Regions from separate parts of the Atlantibacter sp. MEI4A-1023 genome, predicted to be linked through region 1. Evidence: predicted binding sites of a transcription regulator. Region 1 holds the regulator's gene; the other holds the start of a gene.
What was found. The regulator PhoB, encoded in region 1, activates phosphate uptake and scavenging genes when phosphate is short. The targets are predictions, from matches to a motif close to CTGTCATAAAACTGNCNNAT.
Positions count from the first base shown of each region.

Region 2: a site for PhoB is predicted at 2,376-2,395, ahead of glpT (glycerol-3-phosphate transporter). Genes of this name have one in related genera too.

Region 1 is NZ_CM149568.1:3,501,477-3,511,042, reverse strand. It holds gene rdgC (recombination-associated protein RdgC) at 1-838, opposite strand, end outside; gene mak (fructokinase) at 964-1,869, shown strand; gene sbcC (exonuclease subunit SbcC) at 2,221-5,364, opposite strand; gene sbcD (exonuclease subunit SbcD) at 5,361-6,575, opposite strand; gene phoB (phosphate response regulator transcription factor PhoB) at 6,764-7,453, shown strand; gene phoR (phosphate regulon sensor histidine kinase PhoR) at 7,477-8,787, shown strand; gene brnQ (branched-chain amino acid transporter carrier protein BrnQ) at 9,190-9,566, shown strand, end outside.
Region 2 is NZ_CM149568.1:3,164,033-3,173,598, forward strand. It holds gene nrdB (class Ia ribonucleoside-diphosphate reductase subunit beta) at 1-612, shown strand, start outside; gene yfaE (class I ribonucleotide reductase maintenance protein YfaE) at 614-868, shown strand; gene glpT (glycerol-3-phosphate transporter) at 908-2,260, opposite strand; gene glpA (anaerobic glycerol-3-phosphate dehydrogenase subunit A) at 2,524-4,143, shown strand; gene glpB (glycerol-3-phosphate dehydrogenase subunit GlpB) at 4,133-5,389, shown strand; gene glpC (anaerobic glycerol-3-phosphate dehydrogenase subunit GlpC) at 5,386-6,582, shown strand; gene ACVV26_RS15115 (nicotinamide mononucleotide deamidase-related protein YfaY) at 6,614-7,813, opposite strand; gene ACVV26_RS15120 (YfaZ family outer membrane protein) at 7,908-8,450, opposite strand; gene katA (catalase KatA) at 8,736-9,566, shown strand, end outside.

The DNA of each region.
Region 1 (9,566 bases):
TAAAATCGGCATCGAAACGCTGAGCCACGTCTTCACGGTCGATATCTTCATTCTGATCGCGCAGTTCGTCGGCAAACTTCAGGCGCTTGATCGAACCGTCTTCACACATCATAAACTGGATGCGCTGCTGCCAGTCGAGCGCCAGTTTGGTCACCACTTTGCCCGCTTCGATATGCACGGCGATTTCGTCGCTCACCAGCTCCTGCTGCTTACAGCGGATCACGCCGCCGTCTTCCAGCATGGCTTTCAACTCGGCTTCGTCCATCAACTGGAAACCCTGCGCGGCGCTGCCGCTGCGCACCCATTCGGTCAGGGTCAGTTCCGGCGGCGTTTCCAGGGTTAGCGGCACCACCGGCAGCGAACCCAGGCTTTTTCGCAGCAGCGCCAGGGTGTCTTCGGCTTTTTTGGCGCTGGCACAGTCGACCATAATCAATCCGTTAACGGTATCGATCCACATCATGGTCTGGTTAAAACGGCTGAAGGCGCGCGGCAGTAAAGAGTGCAATACTTCATCTTTCAGCGAATCTTTTTCGGTCTTTTTTAGCTTGCGTCCCTGGTCTGCTTCCAGTTTGGCGATTTTCGCTTCCAGCGCCTGTTTGATCACCGGCGCAGGCAGGATTTTTTCCTCTTTACGGGCGCAGATAACAATTTGACCGTTCGCAGTATGCGTCAGCGCATCACTCTGTGAGCCCATCGGTGGCACCCAACCGGTTTTCGCCATATCCTGGCTGCCACAGGGAGTAAAGGAAAACGCCGCCAGCTGTTTTTCCATTTCTTCGGCTCGCAGCGAGATGTCGCGGCTAACGCGATAAACCATTAAATTTTTGAACCACAGCATGATATTTTCCACGGTCTGGTAGTTAAACGCAGCGGGCATGATAACCAAACCGCCGCTCAGTTTCATGGCCTTTGAGAGAAAGGCCCGCAACCGTCACGCTGATCTGCATAAATAAGGGGCTTCTTGTGCGTATTGGGATTGATTTAGGTGGTACGAAAACTGAAGTGATCGCGCTGTCTGACGACGGTCAGCAATTGTACCGTCACCGGCTGCCCACGCCGCGTGACGATTACGCGCAAACTATCGAAACCATCGCTGAACTGGTGCGCCTGGCGGAAGAGGCCACCGGCGAGCGCGGCACCGTGGGGATGGGCATCCCCGGCTCGATTTCGCCCTATACCGGCGTGGTCAAGAATGCCAACTCAACCTGGCTTAACGGTAAGCCGTTCGATAGCGATCTCAGCGCCCGACTGGGGCGTGAAGTGCGCCTGGCGAATGACGCTAACTGCCTGGCGGTGTCCGAAGCGGTAGACGGCGCGGCGGCAGGGGCGCAAACGGTGTTTGCGGTGATTATCGGCACCGGCTGCGGGTCCGGGATTGCGTTAGGCGGCCGCAGCCATATTGGCGGCAACGGCACGGCGGGCGAGTGGGGCCATAATCCGCTGCCGTGGATGGACGCCGACGAGTTGCGCTATCGCGAAGAAGTGCCGTGTTATTGCGGTAAGCAAGGATGTATCGAGACGTTTATTTCCGGCACCGGTTTCGCCACCGATTACCGTCGGTTAAGCGGGCATCCCCATAAAGGCAGCGAGATTATCCTGCGGGTTGAACAACAGGATCCGGTGGCTGAACTGGCGCTCAGCCGTTACGAGATGCGGCTCGCCAAATCGCTGGCGCACGTGGTGAATATTCTCGATCCTGATGTGATTGTGCTGGGCGGCGGGATGAGCAATGTGGATCGGCTGTATCAGACGGTGCCACAATTGATTAAGCCGTGGGTGTTTGGTGGGGAGTGCGAGACGCCGATATTGAAGGCGAAGCACGGGGATTCGAGTGGGGTACGCGGGGCGGCGTGGTTATGGCCTCAGTAGTGGGCTAGCTCTGGGGTGGAATGTTTCGTTCGCTCTAAGGGTTTATTTATAGGGTGGAATGTTTCGTTCGCTCAAACTATGTTCATTCATGCGACACCGGTGTACGCGAACGAGTCGGAGACGCTCGCCGCCGCGTCCCCGACACCCCAGGCTCCCGGCCAACAAAATCGGCGGCTTTGCCGCTGCCCTCGGCTCCATCTCCTCGCTTCAGGTCGGTCGTGATGCTACATCCTGTAGCTCACGACCTCAGCCCCGCATCCCTGCGGGGCTGACCTGGCTCGTCAATTGCGCCTCGGCGATTTTGATGCCGGATGAAAACCCCCTGCTTTGACTCCGCTGGTGTGAGGGGAGTTAACTTACTGCGTATTCCTTTGCTAATCGGCTGATGCCGAGGCCGTTTATCTTTTTCACTTTGATTTGTACCGGGATGCGTTCTTTCATGGCTTCGACGTGGCTGATGACGCCGATGGTTTTGCCGCTGGCGTTCAGGGCGTCCAGCGCGTCGAGGGCGATGTCCAGCGTTTCGGCGTCGAGGGTGCCGAAGCCTTCATCGAGGAACAGCGAGTCGATGCGGGTTTTGTGGCTCACCAGATCCGAGAGCGCCAGCGCCAGCGCCAGGCTGACCAGGAAGCTTTCGCCGCCGGAGAGGGTGCGGGTGTCGCGTACCGCATCCGCCTGCCAGGTATCCACCACTTCCAGCTCCAGCTCTTCGCTCAGTTTACGCTTCAGCAGGTAGCGCCCGTGCAGCCGGTTAAGCTGCTGGTTCGCCAGCCAGACCAGGTTGTCGAGGGTTAAACCCTGGGCGAACTTGCGGAATTTATCGCCTTTTTGCGAGCCGATTAAATGGTTGAGATGCGCCCAGGTCACCAGATGGGCGCTGGCGTTATCTATCTGCTGTTGCAGACCCGCGAGCCGCTCGCGGTTGTCCGTATCCTGTTTGAGTTGCTGGTTCAGTTCACCCTGGCGGGTGGCGTTTTCGCGCAGCGTCTGGCTAAGTTGCGCCAGTGTCGCCTGTAAGGCATCCAGATCTACTGCCCTATCAATCTCAGCAGGCATGGCTTGCAGATGCGCGTTCAGCGCCTGTTCCGCCTGAGCCAGCCGGGTTTGCTGTTCGTGAAGCTGGCGCTCGGTTTGGATTTTTAACGCGTTGAGGCGCTCCAGGTCCTGTGGCTCCAGCACTGCGGCAAGAAATGCAGTTTCATCAGCAAAGCGGCTTTGCGCCAGGGCTTGCTCAAACTGCTGTGACAACTGCGCTTCTCGTGCCTGCTCCTGTTTGCACTGTTCGCTGAGTGTTGCCCACTGCGCTTCCAGCGTCAGGCACTGGTTGTGACACGGCTGCCAGTGATCCAGCGGTTCGCCGGTAAAGGGGGCGGGCTGCGCGTCTTCTTCCGGCAGCACTGCCAGGATTTCATCACAGCGGATAAGCAAGTTTTGTAGGGCAAGCTGGCGGGTTTGCTGCTGTTGCCACTGTTGTGCTTCCTGCTCGCGCGCCCGCAGCCAGTCAGCTTCCTGGATCTCATCCGGCAGCGCCAGATCCAGGGCGGCAAATTGTTCGCTGAGCGCCTGGTAGCGCGCTGCCGTTTCTGCTTCATATTGCGTGATAGCCTGCTGCCTGGCGCGGGCGTCATCCGCCAGGAGCTGGTGCTGTTGCAGCAGGTAAAGCTGCTGTTCGTACTGGGTTTGGGCGTCCAGCCAGGGCTCCAGCGGCTGGCTGGCGTCCAGTGTCGCGTCCAGCGCCTGGCACAGCGCATTCCAGTCGGCATTCAGCGCCTGCGCTTTCTGGGTAATGCCTGCCGCTTCGGCGTCCAGTTCCATCAACTGCTTTTGCAGCGAGTTTTGCTGGCCGCGCAACGTCGCACCCTGTTCGCCCAGCGCCGATTTTTCCTTCTCGAGCTGTTGGTAGCGCGCCTCGCTGTCGTTCGGCTGGATAGCGTTATACGCTTCGATGGCCGGATGATGGGTAGAGCCGCATAGCGGGCAGGGCGCTTCAGGCTGGAGCCGAGCCCGCTCCGCCATCAGACCCGCGATGGTTTTTTCCAGTTCCCACACCTGGAAAGCCTTCGCCGCTTCTTCCTGTTTCACTTTATACGCCGCGCGCTTCTCAACGAGCTGACGTTCCAGATCGGCTAACTGACGGGTAATGCCCTGGCGCTGCTGGTCGAGCTGCCCGGCGCGCTGGCGTTGGGCGGCAATATCCCGGTGCAGCACAGCCAGTTTCTGGCGCTGCCCGCGCTGGGCGGCGGCGCGTTGTAGCTGGCTGTTCAGTTCTTCAGGCGTCAGCGTCAGCGTGACGGGGGCTAACAGCGCCTGTTTTTTCTTTACCTGATCCAACGCGGCACGCAGTTCGCCGAGCCGGCTGTCGTCGCGGCGGCGCTCAGCGAAGGCGGATTTCCAGCCAGCCAGTTCGTTTTGCCACTGGCCCCAGCGGTGGTGGGTTTGCATCAGCGCGGTTATCAGCTCCAGTTCCGACCGTGAATCAGCGGCGCGTTGGGCGATGGCGGCGCGGATCTGCTGGCGGCGCTGCTTTTCGCTGAGTAAGTGAGCATTAACTTCTTCGCGCTGGGTTTGCGTCCGTTGCAGCGTCTGGCGCTGGTCGCGGCGCTGCTGCCACAGCGGGCGCAGTTTCTCGGCGGGCAGGGCTTGTTCCAGCCTGGCGATATCGGCCTGTGCCGCGAGTTGTGCCTGTTGCGCCTGCGCCAGATCGGTTTGCGCCTGCTGGCAATGGCGTTCGTGCTGCGCTTTGTGGCTTAACCACTGGTGATGCTGCTGGTTGCGCTGGTACTGCGCCTGCAACGCGTGCTCTTCTGAAGTAAGCGCCTGCAAACTTTCCGCAAGCTGCTGGCGCTGCTCATCATTGAGCAACATCACGCCCTGCGCCTGGGATTGCAGTTTTTCCAGATCGATACGCGCCTGCTTATGCTGCTCAAAGACCCGCGCGGAAATCACGCCGTAAATTTCGGTGCCGGTCAGTTCTTCGAGAAGCTCTGCGCGCTCCTGGGCTTTCGCGTTCAGGAATGCGGCAAACTGCCCCTGCGAGAGCATCATCGAGCGGGTAAATCGGTCATAATCCAGCCCGGTTAATGTGGCAACGGCATCGAGCTTGTCATTCACTTTATCCGCCAGAATTTTCCCGTCGGCGCTACGGGCCAGTTCCACGCGGGGCGGCTGGAGTTTGCCGTCCGGCAGATAGCGGGCGCGATACTGGCTCCAGAACGCGCGATAGGCCACGCCTTTCACTTCAAATTCCACTTCCGCCAGACACTCGGCGGTGTCGCGGGTCATCAAATCATTCTGCGACTGGGAGATGGTGTTGAGGCGCGGCGTCTTGTGATACAGCGCCAGGCAAACGGCATCAAGCAGGGTGGTTTTCCCCGCGCCGGTTGGCCCGGTTATAGCAAACAGTCCATTGCTGGAAAACGGCTCCTGGGTAAAGTCGATTTTCCATTCACCCTTCAGGGAGTTGAGGTTCTTAAGACGCAGGCTCAAAATCTTCATGCGTTTTCCTCCTGCTGCATCGTCTCCAGGGTTTGGGCGAACAGCGTCCTCAACCTGGCGGCTTCATCCTCTTCCAGCGCTTCGCTTTGCAGGCGGCGCTCAAACACTTCCTCTACGCTGAGTTCGCTCAGGGTTTCGGTTTCCAGCCGGGCGATAGCCTGTTCTCGCTGCTCGCGGTTACGGCGCAGTAAGATCACTTCCACCGGCAGATTTTCGGTCATGGCAACGATATGGCGCTGCATATCGTGCAGGAAATCATCGCTGACAATTTCGATATCCAGCCAGGTTTTCGGCTCGGCGGGCGCGTCGCGCCACTGCTCAAGCTGCTGCTCGATTTGGGCCAGCGTGCCTTTGATCATCGCCAGCGGCTGGGTAACCGGTACTGCCAGTGGGGTGATTTTCGCCAGCGATGCGCCGGAAAACTCCACCAGATTCACCACTTTTTCACTGCCGGTTTCATCAAAACTTAATGGGATCGGCGAGCCGCAATAGCGGATATGTTCGCTCTTTGCCACCGTCTGGGCGCGATGAATATGGCCCAGGGCGATGTAATCCGCCGCCGGGAAATGGCTGGCGGGGAACGCGTCGAGGGTGCCGATGTAAATATCGCGCACCGCATCGGTTTTGGTGACGCCCAGCGCGGTTAAATGGCCGGTTGCGATAACCGGCAGCGCGCGTTCGCCACGCAGCTGGCAGGCGGCTTCAAAGCACTCCTGGTAATGACGGGTAATGGCGTCCAGCAGTTGCAGTTGTTTATCGCTGCCCGATTCGCCGGCGCGGCTTTTAGTGATGTCGCGCGGGCGTAAAAACGGGACAGGGCACAGTACCGCGCCCGGCTCGCCATTCCGTTTATTGATAATCAATGCCTGGCCTTCAGGATCACGCTGCGCGCTGGCGACCACCCGGGTATTCAGGCAGGCCAGCAGTTCGCGGGATTCGTTGAGCGTCGCAACCGAATCATGATTGCCCGCCAGGACGATTAACTCACAGCCGGTCGGCTGGAGATCCACCACGAAGCGGTTATACAGTTCACGGGCGTAGCTCGGCGGCGAACCGGTATCAAAGATATCCCCGGCGACGATAATGGCATCCACCTGCTGCTCCGCCGCCGTCTGGCGCAGCCACGTCAGGAAGGCCTGGTGCTCCGCCGCGCGGCTTTTGGTATAAAAATTTTGACCGAGATGCCAGTCTGAGGTGTGGAGGATGCGCATCGTCATTCCCTGTGGCGTAAAAGCGAAAGGGGGATTATAACCCTCCTTATACTTCACTGTCCTGACGCCAGATTTATACAGCAAACTGATGGGTCATAAGACCGTCATCTTTTTCATAAATCTGTCATAAAACTGACGCATAATGGCGCCGCATTCAGAAAATTCGACTTAATTTGACAGGGCTAATCATGGCGAGACGTATCCTGGTCGTTGAAGATGAAGCGCCAATCCGTGAGATGGTGTGCTTCGTACTCGAACAAAATGGCTTCCAGCCGGTTGAAGCGGAAGATTATGACACCGCGGTGAATCAGCTTAACGAACCCTGGCCCGACCTTATCCTGCTGGACTGGATGTTGCCGGGCGGTTCCGGGCTTCAGTTTATTAAACATCTCAAACGTGAAGCGCTGACCCGCGATATCCCGGTCATGATGCTGACCGCGCGCGGTGAAGAAGAAGACCGGGTGCGCGGGCTGGAAACCGGCGCGGACGATTACATCACCAAGCCGTTCTCCCCGAAAGAGCTGGTGGCGCGGATCAAAGCCGTGATGCGCCGCATCTCCCCGATGGCGGTGGAGGAGGTGATCGAAATGCAGGGGCTGAGCCTCGACCCCAGCTCCCACCGCGTGATGACCGGCGAAAACCCTCTCGATATGGGCCCTACCGAATTCAAACTGTTACACTTCTTTATGACCCACCCGGAGCGGGTTTACAGCCGCGAGCAGTTGCTTAATCACGTCTGGGGCACCAACGTATATGTAGAAGACCGAACCGTGGACGTGCATATCCGCCGCCTGCGTAAAGCGCTGGAGCTGAGCGGGCACGATCGTATGGTGCAAACGGTTCGCGGAACCGGCTACCGCTTCTCAAGTCGTTTTTAATCACGATAACCGGAGAGTGACGCGTGCTGGAACGGCTGTCATGGAAAAGGCTGGCCCTTGAGCTGGTGCTGTGTTGTATCCCGGCCCTGATTTTGGGGGCCATTTTTGGTTACTGGGCGTGGTTTCTGCTGCTGGCGGTCACCAGCCTGCTGGTCTGGCATTTCTGGAATTTAATGCGCCTTTCCTGGTGGATTTGGGTCGATCGCAGTATGACGCCGCCGCCGGGGCGGGGGAGTTGGGACCCGCTGCTGTACGGCCTTCATCAAATGCAGTTGCGTAACAAAAAGCGCCGCCGCGAGCTGGGCAGCCTGATCAAACGCTTTCGCAGCGGCGCGGAATCCTTGCCGGATGCGGTGATCCTCACCACCGAAGAGGGCAATATCTTCTGGTGTAACGGCCTGGCTCAGCAACTGCTGGGGCTGCGCTGGCCGGACGATAACGGTCAAAACATCCTTAACCTGCTGCGCTACCCCGAATTCACCAACTGGCTAAAGGGGCGGCAGTTTACCCGCCCGCTGAATCTTGTGCTGAATAATGGCCGCCACCTGGAATTCCGCGTTATGCCTTACAGCGAAGAACAGCTATTAATGGTGGCGCGCGACGTGACGCAAATGCACCAGTTGGAAGGCGCACGGCGTAATTTCTTCGCTAACGTCAGTCACGAATTGCGTACACCGCTGACGGTGCTCCAGGGCTATCTGGAGATGATGGACGATAAACCGCTCGAAGGCCCGCTGCGCGAGAAAGCCATCCATACCATGCGCGAGCAAACCCACCGGATGGAAGGCCTGGTCAAGCAACTGCTGACCCTGTCGAAAATCGAGGCCGCGCCCGCGCTGGTGCTGAATGAGCAAATTGACGTGCCGATGATGTTGCGGGTGGTGGAGCGCGAGGCGCAAACCTTAAGCCATAAAAGACATACGCTTACATTTGACGTCGACAGTCATTTAAAAGTGCTGGGCAATGATGAACAACTGCGCAGTGCGATATCCAACCTGGTGTATAACGCGGTCAACCATACTCCGGAAGGCACGGCGATTACCGTAACCTGGCAACGCACACCGCAGGGAGCAAAGTTTTCGGTACAGGATAACGGACCGGGAATTTCAGCGGAGCATATTCCGCGTCTTACCGAGCGTTTTTACCGGGTGGATAAAGCCCGTTCCCGCCAGACTGGCGGCAGCGGACTGGGGCTGGCGATTGTTAAGCACGCCCTCAGCCACCACGATGCGCGGCTTGAAATCGAGAGCCAGCCAGGTAAAGGCACCACCTTTAGTTTTGTGCTGCCGGAACGGCTTATCGCAAATCCTGCCCCGGTGCGGCAAATCAGCTAAACCCGCTGTAAAACTTAGTTTCCATGGGCCAGTAAACTGGCCCTTTTGCCGTTTGGTTTCCTGAACAACTGTCTTATTTTTGACGGTTGTTTGTTTTTTGTTCGCATTAAAAGCCATAACATTTTTAAGATTCTGGTATGAATATCTAACTCATTTCGCGATTGTGGAATAATCTACTGGTTTTTAGATCCCTTATTGCCTTCAAACGTTATAAGCGTTTAAATTGCGCACCTGATGTTGCCAGACTCACTGTAATTTCGTGGTAATCCAAAAAACTATTCTCCGCCACGGCATCAGGTAAGTGTTTTTCGCTGATTTATAACGAAACGACGCTATTTCGCTCAGCGCTGGCAACCTAAACGTCATTCTTTTCAACACCACATCCACAGGCAGTTAGACTTTATGACCCATCAACTGAAATCGCGTGACATCATCGCACTGGGCTTTATGACCTTTGCGCTGTTTGTAGGCGCAGGCAATATCATCTTCCCCCCTATGGTTGGCCTGCAGGCAGGCGAACACGTCTGGACGGCGGCGATTGGTTTTCTGATCACGGCGGTCGGCCTGCCTGTACTGACCGTGGTCGCGCTGGCGAAAGTCGGCGGCGGCGTGGACAGCCTGAGCACGCCGATTGGCCGTGGCGCGGGCATCCTGCTGGCGACCGTGTGCTATCTGGCCGTGGGGCCGCTGTTCGCCACCCCGCGTACCGCCACCGTTTCGTTTGAAATGGGGATTGCGCCGCTGACGGGCGCAGGCCCGATGCCGCTGTTTATCTACAG
Region 2 (9,566 bases), 340 kb from region 1:
GGCACCCACACGGTGAACGGCAAAACCGTGACCGTTAACCTGCGTAGCCTGAAAAAGCAGTTATATCTGTGCCTGATGAGCGTGAACGCGCTGGAAGCGATTCGCTTCTACGTCAGCTTTGCCTGTTCCTTCGCCTTCGCCGAGCGCGAGCTGATGGAAGGCAACGCCAAAATCATTCGCCTGATCGCCCGCGACGAAGCGCTGCACCTGACCGGCACCCAGCACATGCTGAACCTGATGCGTTCCGGCGCGGATGACCCGGAAATGGCGGAAATCGCCGAAGAGTGCAAACAGGAATCTTACGATCTGTTCGTACTGGCGGCGCAGCAGGAAAAAGAGTGGGCGGATTACCTGTTCCGCGACGGTTCAATGATCGGCCTGAACAAAGACATTCTGTGCCAGTACGTGGAATACATTACCAACATCCGCATGCAGGCTGTTGGGCTCGATCTGCCGTTCAAAACCCGCTCCAACCCGATTCCGTGGATTAACACCTGGCTGGTATCGGATAACGTGCAGGTTGCGCCGCAGGAAGTGGAAGTAAGCTCTTACCTGGTCGGCCAGATTGACTCGGAAGTCGATACCGACGACCTGAGCAATTTCCAGCTTTAAGATGGGCCGTATTACGCTTCGCCTCTCTGGCGCACAGCTGCTGTGCCAGGATGAGCACCCTTCCCTGCTGGCGGCGCTGGAGTCGCATAAAATTGCGGTGGAATATCAGTGTCGTGAAGGGTATTGCGGTTCGTGCCGTACCCGTTTACATGCGGGCGAAGTGACCTGGCTGATTGAGCCGCTGGCGTTTATCGAGCCGGGGGACATTCTCCCCTGCTGTTGCCGGGCGCAGGGCGATATTGAAATCGAACTGTAGAAAGGAAAAAGGCTGAGCCCGTAAGCTCAGCCTTTTTTATTACCCGCGTTTCGCGAGCACTTCCTGGTGATGCTTACGCTCACCAATCATTACCACGATCAACAACAGCACCGCTAAAATGCTGCCGCCGATCATCACCATAAAACCGCCGTCCCAGCCGAAGAAGTCCACGGTGTAACCGACGATGGCGCTCGCGGCAACCGAACCGCCGAGATAACCAAACAGACCGGTGAAGCCTGCCGCCGTACCCGCTGCTTTTTTCGGCGCCAGCTCCAGCGCATGTAGACCAATCAGCATCACCGGACCATAAATCAGGAAGCCGATAATGATCATACAGGCCATATCCACGTGCGGGTTGCCCGCCGGGTTGAGCCAGTAAACGATGGTCGCGATGGTCACCAGCGTCATAAAGAACACGCCGGTTGCGCCACGGTTGCCTTTAAACACTTTGTCCGACATCCAGCCGCACAGCAGCGTGCCCGGTATCCCCGCATACTCATACAGGAAGTAGGCCCAGGAGGATTTATCCAGCGCGAAATGCTTCACTTCACGCAGATAGGTCGGCGACCAGTCGAGGATGCCGTAACGCAGCAGGTAAACAAACACGTTGGCGATAGCGATATACCACAGCAATTTGTTAGGCAGAACGTACTGCATAAAAATCTGCTTCGCGGTCAGCTCTTCTTCGTGCTTATCGCTGTAATCATCCGGGTAGTCGTTTTTGTACTCTTCAATCGGCGGCAGACCGCAGGACTGCGGGGTATCACGCATCAGCGCAAAGGCAATCAGCGCCACGATGATGGCCCCGAAAGCAGGCATATACAGCGCCGCTTTCCAGTCGTTAAACCACGCCATACCGAGCAGGAACAGCAGCGGAGGAAGCCCGCCGCCCACGTTATGGGCGCAGTTCCATACCGAGACAATCCCGCCGCGCTCTTTCTGCGACCACCAGTGCACCATAGTACGGCCACACGGCGGCCACCCCATGCCCTGGAACCAGCCGCACAAGAACAGCAGTACGAACATAATCGCAATGCTTGATGTCGCCCAGGGCACGAAACCCATAAACAGCATTACCGCCGCCGCCAGAATCAAACCGGCAGGCAGAAACACGCGCGGGTTGGAGCGGTCAGACACCGAACCCATGATGAACTTCGAAAAGCCGTAAGCAATGGAAATGCCCGACAGCGCAAAACCCAGATCCCCGCGTGAAAATCCTTGTTCAATCAAATACGGCATTGCCAGCGCGAAGTTTTTTCGCACCAGATAATAGGCCGCGTACCCAAAAAATATCCCCATGAAAATCTGCCAGCGTAACCGGCGGTAAACGGGATCGATCTTTTCTGCAGGCAATCTTGCCGAATGCGCTGCAGGTTTAAAGATACTTAGCATTGCTCTCTCCAGGCCCAGATAAGTACTCAACGAAAACAAAAGACAACGGAAACTTTCTTTTCCGAGCGTGATAGTAGTCAAAATTAAATGTAAATGCTGTGAAACATCGCACATATTGTTTCACTTTTATTACAATCGAACAAAAAAGCGTATTACAAAGGAATATATTTTCGTTTTTCGTTCGAATTTGCTCGTTATCAAACAAACCACATCAATAATGTGGCTAAATGGTGAACACAGCAGAGTGTTGAGAGGACGAGGCGATGAGACCAGAACAAGCGGATGTGGTGATAATCGGCGGCGGCGCGACCGGCGCGGGTATTGCCAGAGACTGCGCGCGACGCGGCCTCAGGGCCATTTTACTGGAGCGCCACGACTTTGCCACCGGCGCGACCGGGCGCAACCACGGGTTACTACACAGCGGCGCGCGCTATGCGGTCAACGATCCAGAATCGGCAAGAGAATGCATTGCGGAAAACCGCATTCTGAAAAGCGTGGCCCGCCACTGTATAGAACCCACCGGCGGGTTGTTTATCACCCTGCCCGAAGACTCGTTTGAATGGCAGCGCCAGTTTATCGATGCCTGCCAGCAGGCGGATATCGACACCGAATTACTCACCCCGCAGGAAGCGCTGAAGATTGAACCCAGCGTCAACCCGGCGCTGGTTGGCTGCGTGCGGGTGCCCGATGGCACCGTCGATCCGTTCCGGCTGACCACCGCCAATATGCTGGATGCGCGTGAACACGGCGCGCTGCTGTATACGTGGCATGAAGTGACCGGGCTGATCCGCCACAATGAGCAGATCCGCGGCGTGCGCGTTTTCGACCATCAGCACGGCGAAACGCGCGAAATCTACGCCGACGTGGTGGTGAATGCCGCCGGGATCTGGGGGGCGCATATCGCTGAGTACGCCGATTTGCGCATCCGGATGCTGCCTGCCAAAGGCGCGTTATTGATACTCGGCCATCGCATAAATCAACATGTGATTAACCGCTGCCGCAAACCCGCCGACGCCGATATTCTGGTGCCCGGCGACACCATTTCACTGATTGGCACCACCTCCAGCCGCGTTGACTACGACCAAATCGACAATACCCGCGTCACCGCCAGCGAGGTGGACATCCTGCTGCGCGAAGGGGCAAAACTGGCTCCGCGCATGGCGCAAACCCGCATTCTGCGCGCCTACTCCGGCGTCCGCCCGCTGGTAGCTACCGATGACGATCCCAGCGGTCGCAACGTCAGCCGCGGCATTGTGCTGCTGGATCACGCTGAGCGCGACGGGCTGGACGGGTTTATCACCATCACCGGGGGCAAACTGATGACCTACCGGCTGATGGCGGAATGGGCCACCGACGCGGTATGCCGCAAGCTGGGCAACACCACGCCCTGCACCACCGCCAGCGCGCCGCTGCCCGGCTCGCGCGAAGAACCGGAAACCACGCTGCGCAAAGTGATCTCCCTCCCGACCATGCTGCGCGGTTCCGCCGTGTATCGACACGGCGAACGCGCCGCCGAGTGGCTGAACGACGCGCGGCTTAACCAAAGCCTGGTATGCGAATGCGAGGCGGTCACTGCCAGCGAAGTGCGCTACGCCGTGGAATCATTAGCGGTCACCAAACTGGTGGACTTACGCCGCCGCACCCGCGTCGGCATGGGCACCTGCCAGGGCGAGCTGTGCGCCTGCCGCGCCGCCGGATTATTGCAGCGCTTCGGGGTGATGAGCGGGATGCAATCCTGCCGCGAACTGTCGCAGTTCCTTAACGAGCGGTGGAAAGGTATCGCCCCCGTCGCCTATGGGGATGCGTTACGCGAGGCGGAATTTACCCGTTGGGTTTACCAGGGATTATGCGGACTGGAAAAGGAGCAACGCCATGAAATTTGATAGCGTGATTATCGGCGGCGGCCTCGCAGGATTGCTGTGCGGGATCAAACTCGGCGAAGCGGGCCTGCGCTGCGCGATTGTCAGCCGGGGCCAGAGCGCTCTGCACTTCTCATCCGGCTCGCTGGATTTACTCAGCCATCTTGCCGACGGCACGCCGGTTAGCGATATCCAAAGCGGGCTGTGCGAGTTAATCAACCAGTCCCCACAGCATCCGTATGCCCATCCGGGCGCGGCGGCGGTGCTGGATTATGCCGATCATGCCGAAGCTCTGTTAGCCCGCGCCGGGCTGACATTACAGGGCCACTGGCGCTACGGCCATTCGCGCCTGACGCCGCTCGGCCAGTGGCGCACCGCATGGCTGAGCCAGCAGGATGCGCCCTGTGCGCCGCTTACCGGCAAACGCATTCGCGTGGTGGGCATCGCAGGTTTTCTCGACTTCGAACCGCTGATGGTGGCCGAGCAATTGAAACAGCAGGGTATTGAGGCCGATACCGCCGAGCTGGCGCTGCCGGTGCTGGACGTGTTGCGCCAGAACCCCAGCGAATTCCGCGCGGTGAACATCGCCCGGATGCTCGACGATGCGCGCTACACGCCGGAACTGCTCAACGAGCTGACCGCCCTCGCGCCAGGCTATGACGCGCTGCTGCTGCCCGCCGTGGTGGGCCTGGAGCAGCCGGACCTGCCCGCGCAGTTACAACACGCCCTGCCCTGCGCGCTGAATTTTATCCCTACCCTGCCGCCGTCGGTGCCGGGGATGAGGATGCACAACGCGCTGGCGCGATATTTCCGCCAGAACGGCGGCATTATTATGGAAGGCGATGCGGTAAACCGCGTCACGCGCAATGAAGCGGGGTTGCACCAGGTATGGACCCGCAATCATGGCGATATCGCCCTTAAGGCGCGGCACGTGGTGCTCGCCAGCGGCAGCTTCTTCAGCAATGGACTGGTGGCCGAGCGCCAGCGGGTTCGCGAAGCGATTTTCGATCTGGATCTGCATGATTACGCCGCTAACGGTGACTGGAGCCACCCGGACTTTTTCCACTCCCAGCCCTGGCAGTCCATCGGCGTAAAAACCAACGACCGTCTCCAGCCGTCGCGTAACGGCGAATCCCTGGAAGGCGTGTACGCCATCGGCACCGTGCTCGGCGGGTTCGATCCCATTACCCAGGGCTGCGGCGGCGGCGTGTGCGCCATTACCGCCCTGCACGCCGCCCAACAGATTATTAATACAGGGAGCAGATTATGAGCCTGAGGGAGACCGGTTTCGAAAGCTGCATTAAATGCACCGTTTGCACTACCGCCTGCCCGGTAAGCCGCGCCAACCCGCATTATCCCGGTCCGAAACAGGCCGGGCCGGACGGCGCGCGGCTGCGTCTTAAAGACCCGACGCTGTACGACGAGGCGCTAAAATACTGCACCAACTGCAAGCGCTGCGAAGTGGCCTGCCCGTCGGACGTCAAAATCGGCGACATCATTCAGCGCGCCAGAGCGGAATATGCGCCGCATAACCCGTCGCTGCGCGATGCGCTGCTTAGCCATACCGACATCATGGGCTCGCTCTCCACGCCGTTTGCGCCGCTGGTCAATGCCGCCACCGCCATGAAACCGGTGCGCCAGCTATTGGATAAGGCGTTGAAAATCGACCATCGCCGCAGCCTGCCGAAATACGCGTTCGGCACCTTCCGCCAGTGGTATCGCAAACAGGCGGCGGCCCAGGCGCAGTTCGCCGATAAAGTGGCGTTTTTCCACGGCTGCTACGTCAATTACAACAATTCCACTCTCGGCAAAGACCTGGTAAACGTGTTTAACGCCATGAACATCGGTGTGGAGCTGCTGAGCAAAGAAAAGTGCTGTGGCGTACCGCTGATCGCCAACGGGTTTGTCGATAAAGCCCGTAAACAGGCGCGGGTGAATGCCCGTTCGCTGGAAGAAGCGATTATTGAACGCCATCTCCCGGTGATCGCCACCTCGTCGACCTGCACCTTCACGCTGCGCGATGAATACCCGCACGTGCTGGATGTGGATACCACCCCGCTGCGCGACAGCATTGAACTGGCGACGCGCTTTCTGTGGCGCAGACTGGAAGACGGCGCAACGCTGAATCTCAAGCCGACGCCGCTGCGCGTGGCCTATCACACCCCCTGCCATATGGAAAAAATGGGCTGGGCGATCTACACCCTGGAATTGCTGAAACGCATCCCCGGCGTGGAGGTGCTGGTGCTGGATTCGCGCTGCTGCGGGATTGCCGGAACCTATGGTTTTAAATCCGAGAACTACCCGACCTCGCAGGCCATCGGCGAACCGCTGTTTAAACAGATTGAAGAGAGTGGCGTGGATCTGGTGATCACCGACTGCGAAACCTGCAAATGGCAAATCGAGATGTCCACCAGCAAACGCTGTGAACATCCGATTACCCTGCTGGCGCAGGCGCTGGCCTGACATGCGCCGGGCATAACGCCCGGCGACACCGTTACTCAATAAAAAGCGATTCCACCACGTTGATCCAGCCGTGATCGCTGGCGATATCTTTGCCGTTCAGCCAGCGGCGCAGAATGTTTAACGCCATCATGGCGCACACTTCCTGGCGTACCTGCACGCTGTGACGGGTGGTGTTGAACTTCACCCGCAACGCGTGGGTGCCTTCCGGGGTGGATAGCGCAAAGTTAAGATGATCTTCTTCCAGCCCCGAGACCGCCAGCGCCAGCCCGGCGAAATGGTTAATCCGCCGCTCTGCGGTCCAGTGGGCAGTCTGGGTCAGGGACTCCGGCTGGGCGGGCACGACTTCGCTCGCCAGCAACGGCGCGCTCTCGCGGGAAAGCTGGAGCGCCAGCAGGCCGCCGGTGAACTGCTCGCTCAGGGTCAGGCTTAGTTGACGCTCGTTAAGGCAGCGGGCGATTTGCGCCGGTAAGCCTTCGGTGCCTTCAAAAATGACGCTCTCCCCTGCCACCTTGCGGATCTCCGGCCACAGGGCTTCCATCGCGGCGCGCTGTTCGCCAGGGCCAGTCAGCTTGAGTTCAATAATGGGCATTGATGAACGATAGCCAATCACCACCTCTGGCGGCAGGCTGAGCCCGTCAAGGCTTTGGGCCAGATCGCTTTCCGAACGGCCAAACGTCGTTAAGCGCAGGCACACCGGCGCGGGCGGCAGCGCAACGCTTTTTTGCAGGCGCGGCAGGATTTCCTGCTGCACCATCTGTTTGAATTCAGAAGGGACGCCCGGCGTGAAGAAAATGCGGCAGCGGTTGAGGGTGATGGCGAAGCCGCAGGCGGTGCCCACCGGGTTATCAATCATTTCACTGCTGGCGGGGATCAGCGCCTGTTTGCGGTTGCTGGGCGCCATCACGCGGCCACGTTCGGAAAAGAACTGCGCCATATGCTCCAGCCATTCCTCATGCAGCACCAGCTCTTCGCCCAGCGCCTGCGCGGCGGCTTCGGCGCTCAGGTCGTCGCTGGTTGGGCCGAGGCCGCCGTTGACGATGAGAATATCGGCATGCTGGCTGCGTTCAAGCAGCACGGCCACTAAATCTTCGAGTTTGTCGCCAACGGTATTGCGGCGGGAAAGCGGGACACCCTGGTTAAAAAAATAATCGGCGAGCCAGGCGGCATTGGTATCAACGATTTGACCGTGCAGCACTTCGTCGCCCGTTGACAGCATTTCTACTTTTAACATTATTTTCTCCGCGAGATGGGAACGCCTTACTATAGCGCAAGCGTGCGGAGAATTTGCAGGAGATGACGCGGCGGAGATGCCGCGTCAGGATGGCTTAGAAGTGCGCGCTTACGCCAACGTACGGGCCGTCGGCGACTTTACTGTCAGCCTCGTTATCTTTGCCCTTCATATTGATGTAACGGTAGCCCGCCTCCACACTAATCGGACGCATGATGGTGAAACGCGCGCCCGCGCTGGCTTCCTGATAGTCATTCACGCCGCTGGAGAGCGAGTCTGGCGAATAATAGTAGTCGCCAAATACGCTGAAATTGTCGCTGAGTTTCCAGCTCAGGCCGCCGCCTGCCGCTAACGCATAGCCTTCATCGCCCGCGTTCGGGTTCAGATAAATGCCTTTACCGCCCACTGTCGCCATAAACGGCCCCAGCGGCAGATTCAGGCCCAGCCCTAATCCGGCAATATCGCCATGATCGTCGTTATGCGCCCAGTTGCCGCTCAGCGCCAGGCCGCTGGTGTCAGTACCCATGCCTACGGCAAGGTTAGTGTATTTTTCACCCGCCTGCCCGCTGATACTGATCGCGCTGGCAGACAGAGAAACCCACATCAAACCGGCTGCGCCGGCTAAAAATAATTTTTTCATTCCTTTTTGCCCCACAAATAACGTCCGCAAAAACTCCACGCAAAGTGCGTAAAACGGCGCATTGTACCGTTATCCCCAGGCTAAGCAATGTATCCATCTATTTCATTAATAGGTTAAGTGTAATCAATTGAAAATAAACATCATTTTAAGAGAAATGCCCGAGCCGATATTTGCGATAGGGGAACACACATTGTTGTTGATCAAGGCACGTTTTAAAAATTAGCGCCATGTTGATATCGAGTATCCACATGGAACTAACGGTTATATTCATTCAGGAGATATAAGATGACTAAAAAAGGATTAACCACCGCCGCAGGCGCACCGGTTGCCCATAACAATAACGTAGCGACCGCAGGCCCGCGAGGTCCCATGCTGCTACAGGATGTCTGGTTCCTTGAGAAATTAGCCCATTTCGACCGTGAAGTGATCCCCGAGCGCCGTATGCATGCGAAAGGTTCCGGCGCTTACGGCACCTTCACCGTCACCCATGACATTACCGCCTTTACCCGCGCCAAACTCTTTTCGCAAATCGGTAAAAAAACCGACCTGTTTATTCGTTTCTCCACCGTGGCCGGCGAACGCGGCGCAGCGGATGCCGAGCGCGATATCCGTGGGTTCTCCATCAAGTTCTATACCGAAGAAGGCAACTGGGATCTGGTCGGCAACAACACCCCAGTGTTCTATCTGCGCGATCCGCTGAAGTTCCCGGATCTCAACCACGTGGTAAAACGCGATCCACGCACCAACCTGCGCAATAACACCTACAAGTGGGATTTCTTCTCCCTCCAGCCGGAATCACTGCACCAGTTGACCATTGATTTCAGCGATCGCGGCCTGCCGTTCTCCTATCGCACCATGCACGGTTTCGGCAGCCACACCTTCAGCTTTATCAATTACAACAACGAGCGCTTCTGGGTGAAATTCCACCTGAAATCCCAGCAGGGCATCGCTAACCTGATGGACGACGACGCTAAACGTCTGGTGGCGGAAGATCGTGAAAGCTCGCAGCGCGACCTGTTCGATCATATTGAAAAAGGCGATTTCCCGCGCTGGAAGCTATATGTGCAGGTGATGCCGGAAGCCGAAGCCTCGCAAACGCCTTATAACCCATTCGAC